Regions from separate parts of the Pantoea sp. YU22 genome, predicted to be linked through region 2. Evidence: predicted binding sites of a transcription regulator. Region 2 holds the regulator's gene; the other holds the start of a gene.
The links. The regulator ArgR, encoded in region 2, controls arginine synthesis, uptake and breakdown. The targets are predictions, from matches to a motif close to ANTGAATAAAAATACANT.
Positions count from the first base shown of each region.

Region 1: a site for ArgR is predicted at 1,774-1,791, ahead of argA (amino-acid N-acetyltransferase). Genes of this name have one in related genera too.

Region 1 covers NZ_RYDU01000003.1:62,459-65,588, forward strand. The annotation lists gene recD (exodeoxyribonuclease V subunit alpha) at 1-238, shown strand, start outside; gene argA (amino-acid N-acetyltransferase) at 414-1,742, opposite strand; gene amiC (N-acetylmuramoyl-L-alanine amidase AmiC) at 1,974-3,130, shown strand, end outside.
Region 2 covers NZ_RYDU01000024.1:32,772-35,901, reverse strand. The annotation lists gene mdh (malate dehydrogenase) at 1-877, opposite strand, end outside; gene argR (transcriptional regulator ArgR) at 1,299-1,769, shown strand; gene yhcN (peroxide/acid stress response protein YhcN) at 2,243-2,506, shown strand; gene EKL29_RS21105 (YdgH/BhsA/McbA-like domain containing protein) at 2,598-2,864, shown strand; gene yhcN (peroxide/acid stress response protein YhcN) at 2,960-3,130, shown strand, end outside.

The sequences.
Region 1 (3,130 bases), on a different contig from region 2:
CGATACCGCCTGGGCGATGACGGTGCATAAGTCGCAGGGGTCGGAGTTCGAACATACTGCGCTGGTAATGCCCGCTCAGTTTTCGCCGGTTTTGACGCGCGAGCTGGTCTATACCGCCATTACCCGCGCGCGCAAGCGGCTGACGCTCTACAGCGAACCTGCGGTGTTTCAGCGTGCGGTGCAGCTGCAAACCCAGCGCCGCAGCGGGCTGGTGGAAAGGCTTAGTCTCGCCGTCTGACGGGTGTTTCTGGCAAACGACTCAGTACATTACTGCGCGGGCAACAGGGGCTGTGGAACAAAGCGTCCCGCGCCAGGGAAGGCGCGGGCCGAGCGGGCAGGGATGCTTGAGCGACTTTGTGGAACAGCCCCTGTTGCCCGTGCCTGCTCATCAGTCTGGCGCAAGCTGTTCCAAATCAGGTCAGATCCGCCATCAGCACCTTAGAGCGCCGCTGATAGTTGTACATCTGCTTTTTACTCTCTGGCAGCGACTCAATATCCACCGGCGTAAAGCCGCGTTCCTGAAACCAGTGAATGCTGCGCGTCGTCAGAACAAACAGCTTCTCCAGCCCCATTTGTCGCGCCTGAAGCGCAACGCGCTGCAGCAACATCTCGCCGCGTGAGGAGCTGCGATAGTCAGGATGCACCGCCACGCAGGCCATTTCGCCAATTTTCTCATCCATAAAGGGGTAGAGCGCCGCACAGGCGATGGTCAGATTGTCGCGTATGATAATGGTGAACTTGTCGATCTCCATTTCCAGCTGCTCGCGCGAGCGACGTACCAGAATACCCTGCTGCTCCAGCGGGCGGATCAGCTCCAGAATGCCGCCGATATCGTTAATAGTGGCGCGGCGGATCTGCTCACTCGACTCCATAACGATCTGCGTGCCGATACCGTCGCGTGAAAAGAGTTCCTGCAACAGCGCGCCATCTTCCTGATAGCTGATGAGATGGCTGCGGCGCACGCCGCTCCGGCAGGCTTTCACCGCGCCACGCAGGAAACGCACCGTGCCGGACAGATAGTCGCCGTCGCTCTCCATCTCCTCAATGCGCGCCTGCGCGTCATTCGGGAAGAGTTCGGAGATAATCGCGCCGTCGCGGCTGGTCACGCCCTGCTCGGAGCAGAAACCAATCATCTTTTCCGCCTTCAGCTTGATCGCCAGCTGGGTGGCGACCTCTTCCGACGTCAGGTTAAAGCTTTCGCCGGTAACAGAGACCGCCACCGGACCGAGCAGCACGATTGCATTGTTATCCAGCTGCCGATGGATCGCCTCTTCGTCGATGCGGCGAATACGCCCGCTGTGGCAGTAATCCACGCCGTCATCCACGCCCAGCGGCTGCGCGATAATGAAGTTGCCGCTAACGACATTGATATGCGCGCCCTGCAGCGGCGTATTGTTAAGGCTCATTGAAAGTCGCGCCGTAATATCGAGCTGTAACCGTCCCGCCGCCTGCTTCACCAGCTCCAGCGATTGCGCATCGGTGACGCGGGTGTGCTTGTGGTAAACCGGCTCCAGCTGATGCTGCGCCAGGCTGGCGTCAATCTGCGGACGCGCGCCATACACCACCACCAGACGTATCCCGAGGCTGTGCAGCAAACCGATATCATTGACGATGCTGGAGAAATTTTCGTGCTCGATCGCTTCGCCGCCCAGCATGATGACAAAGGTCTTGTCCCGATGGGCATTGATATAGGGAACGGTGTGGCGAAAACCCTGAACCAGCTCAGTACTACGTTCCTTCACGGCAAACCTCAATGAATGATTATTCGTAATTTCTGTATTTTTATTCTTTCAGGGCCACTTTTGCAAGGATTAAACCTGACGTAAATTTACGTTTTTTCGGGTGCGTCAAACGCTAAGAGACTGCATTATTTAGCTTTTCCAGGATGACTTGGCCAAAGGTATGGGCTAAAGTTTTTACCGCCGTTTATTGAAGTGGCGCTTTTTTAGACAGAACAGAGCAGCTGGGGCGGCATGTCAGAATCAAATCCTCTTATTTCCCGCAGAAGGCTCTTGCAGGGTACAGGCGCATTATTGCTGCTGAGTGTCAGCCGCGCAGGCCTGGCAGCGAAAAATCATATTGTCGCGGTACGTATCTGGCCCTCTTCGACCTATTCGCGCATGACGCTGGAATCCAGCGTGCCGCTTCACTATAAGCAGTTTGCGCTTACGCATCCGGATCGGCTGGTAATCGATATCAAAAATATGCACCTCAACCCGGTGCTGAAAGGCGTCGATAAGCTGGTGCGCGTTAACGATCCCTTTATCAAAAATGCGCGGGTAGGGCAGTTCGACGCCAGTACCGTGCGTATCGTGCTGGAGCTAAAGCGCAACGTCGCGCCGAAAACCTTCACCCTGGCGCCGGTGGCGGGGATCAAACACCGGCTGGTGGTGGATCTCTATCCCAGCCAGGATACCTCGGTCGACGATCCGCTGCTGGCGCTGCTTAAGGATTACAACCAGGGCGATCTGGAACGGAATGAACCGGCGACCGCGCCGCTGCCTGGTAAGGCGGGGCGCGACAGGCCGATGATCATCATGATCGATCCCGGCCACGGCGGCGAAGATCCCGGCGCGCACGGTAAATACAAGACGCGTGAAAAAGATATCGTGCTGAAGATTGGGCGACGGCTAAAAGCACTGATCGAAAAAGAGCCGAATATGAAGGCCTACATGACGCGCAACGAGGATGTGTTTATTCCGTTGCGGGTTCGGGTGGCGAAAGCGCGCAAGCAGCGCGCCGATCTGTTTGTCTCTATCCACGCCGACGCCTTTACCAGCCGCAGCGCGCGTGGCTCTTCGGTATTCGCGCTCTCGACCAAAGGAGCGACCTCGGCGGCAGCGCGTTTCCTGGCGCAGACGCAAAACGAATCGGATCTCATCGGCGGCGTCAGCAAAAGCGGCGATCGCTACCTCGATCACACCATGTTCGATATGGTGCAACGGCAGACTATTCACGACAGCCTGAAGTTCGGCAAAGAGGTGCTACACCGTATGGGCCGCATCAACCATCTGCATAAGCGTACCGTCGATCAGGCTGGCTTCGCGGTACTGAAAGCACCGGATATTCCGTCGATTCTGGTGGAAACCGCCTTTATCAGCAATGTGGAAGAGGAGCGAAAGCTACGCAC
Region 2 (3,130 bases):
TTAACGCCTGCTTTTCAAACTCGCTGAGCGAGCCGATAGCGCGTCGCTCCGCAATACCCTTTTTGCCCAACAGCAGCGGCTGCGAGAAGAAGCGGGCATACTCGCCATCTCCTTCTACGTAGGCGCACTCGACGATGTTCGCCTCGCCCTGTAGCGCGCGTACCAGCGATAAGCCGAAGCGCGCCGCCGCCTGGCCCATCGACAGCGTCGCGGAGCCGCCACCCGCTTTCGCCTCGACCACTTCCGTACCAGCATTCTGAATACGTTTTGTCAGGCTGGCGACCTCTTCGTCGCTGAAGCTCACCCCTTTCACCTGTGATAACAGAGGCAGGATAGTGACGCCGGAGTGACCGCCAATCACCGGCACCTCAACCTCATTCGGCTGTTTGCCTTTCAGTTCAGCGACAAAGGTATTCGCGCGGATGATATCCAGCGTTGTGACGCCGAACAGACGATTTTTGTCATACACCCCATGTTTTTTCAGCACGTCAGCCGCGATCGCCACCGTGGTGTTAACCGGGTTGGTGATAATGCCAATAAGCGCTTCAGGGGCGGTTTGTGCCACTTGCTCGATAAGGTTACGCACAATCCCTGCGTTGACGTTAAACAGATCGGCGCGATCCATGCCCGGCTTACGCGCCACACCCGCCGAGATGAGAATGACGTCCGCGCCATGCAGCGCAGGCGTCGCATCTTCGCCGCTAAAGCCCTGGATTTTGACTGCGGTGGGGATATGGCTGAGATCTACCGCCACGCCAGGCGTTACCGGCGCGATATCATAGAGCGTGAGTTCGGAACCCGCAGGAAGCTGGGTTTTTAACAGAAGGGCGAGCGCCTGACCGATTCCGCCAGCAGCGCCAAGAACGGCAACTTTCATTCTGTACTCCTTATTAAGGTGGGGCAGAGTAGAGCCGAATTTCCATCTGTGTCCAGACCTGAATCAACTTCTCAGACGATGACAAACCCACTGTTCATTATGCGTGCCGCAGCACTTAATCTTATGGGTTGCTACTTTGTCAGCACAACGCGCCTGAATGACCGACAACGATGTCGATAGCAGATAGAGCACGGCCGCGATAGCTATACATTCAGTACACCTCAATTGTATAACAATTCCGCAACCTTCGCTTACCCCGCCCGCACCGTTTTTGGTCTGCGCAGAAAATTTTGTTATCATGAGCGCCCGCAATACGCGGCGCCTGCCTGCTTCATCGACCAATTGCATAAAAATTCATTCATATGCATAATAATTTATCTGCCGTCGGCGGGCGTTCGGCATTTTTCTTTACTGGTAGCTTATGCGAAACCCATCAAAACAAGACGAATTGATCAAAGCGTTTAAAGCCTTATTGAAACAAGAGAAATTCAGTTCTCAAGGCGAGATTGTGCAGGCGCTGCAGGAAGAAGGCTTCGACAATATCAATCAGTCGAAGGTCTCTCGTATGCTGACTAAATTCGGCGCGGTGCGCACGCGCAACGCCAAGATGGAGATGGTTTACTGTCTGCCTGCGGAACTTGGCGTGCCAACCACTACCAGCCCGTTAAAAAACCTGGTGCTGGATATCGACTATAACGATGCGCTGATCGTGATCCGCACCAGCCCTGGCGCAGCGCAGCTGATTGCTCGCCTGCTCGACTCGCTGGGCAAAGCGGAAGGCATTCTCGGCACTATCGCTGGCGACGACACGATTTTTATTACGCCAGCGCGCGCTTTTACCGTCAGGAAGCTGCATAGCGCGCTTCTGACGGTGTTTGAACAGGAACTTTAACCGCTTTACGCGACCGGCACTCCGCGCTGCTGGTCGCTTCTCTGACGACAACATCCCTCTATTCCCTGCTAATTCTGTCAGTTGCCTTATTCATTTCCCTGCTGTTTTCGCTGCTGATGTTGGTCATACCTTTTAGCCTGCTTACCCTTTCGCGCTATTTTACGCTGCTTTACACTACGCAATTAGCGGCAACGCCCAGATCCAAATCAATAACCAGCCACATTCACCACGTTCTTTCGCACAAAAAGATAAAGTCACTTACCATTATGTTTTTAAAGGAATTTAAGGCTGAAAGGCTATTTTTTATCCGTTTTTTATAACTATAAAGAATAAAAATGAGTCATAAGGATAAAGAATAACAACTAAACATTATTAGGCAGGTATTAATTTCAGGCGTTATTAGTTCTATACTTCTTTTCGTGACGCAAATCACATCAAACAAAAAGACAAAAACAGACGACGAGGAAATATATATGAACGTTAAAACTACTATCGCAACCCTGAGTATTCTATCAGCACTGTCATTCGGCGCATTTGCAGCAGAATCTGTTAACTCGCAGCAGGCGCAAAATCTGCAGTCTATCGGTTCAGTAAGCGTAAGCGGCGTAGCCGGTTCTCCTGCACAAATCAATGACGAACTGAATGCGAAAGCAGAGCAGCAGGGTGCCAGCGCGTACCGTGTTATCGAGGCCTATAACAATGGCAACTACCACGCGACTGCTGAGCTTTATAAATAAGTTCGTTAACCAGACAACGTTGTAACGGCGACCTTATTGAAGCGCGCATTGCGCATCGGGTGCCTAATCGATGAATTCAGGAGAGTAGACCATGAAAACCAAATCCATTATCGCCTTAGCAAGTTTAACTGCCGTTCTGTCGTTCGGTGCCAGTGCAGCCAGCCTGGTATCAAATCAACAGGCTGAAACGCTGCAGCCGCTGAACCAGACTATCAGCATCAGCGGCCATGACGGCGACCAGACCAATATTCGTCAGGCGCTTTCTCAGAAAGCCGATGCGCAGGGCGCCAGCCACTATCGCATCATTGAGAATAACCAGGACGATACCTATCACGTCACGGCTGAGCTTTATAAATAATTAACCGATCGGGCGCCCATGCGACGCCTGGCTATATCGACGACCCGCACTCTGATGCCAACCGCAGGTTGTTGATTGTAATGAGGAGATGAATTATGAAAATCAAAACAACCATCGCAACCGTTAGTCTGCTTTCCGTAATCGCATTTGGCGCTCAGGCAGCGCAACTGATTACTGGCGATCAGGCGCAGACTATGCAGCCTGCGGGAACAGTGACCATCAGTGGTACAGCCGGCTCGCCGATGGATTATCGCGCGCAGCTTTCT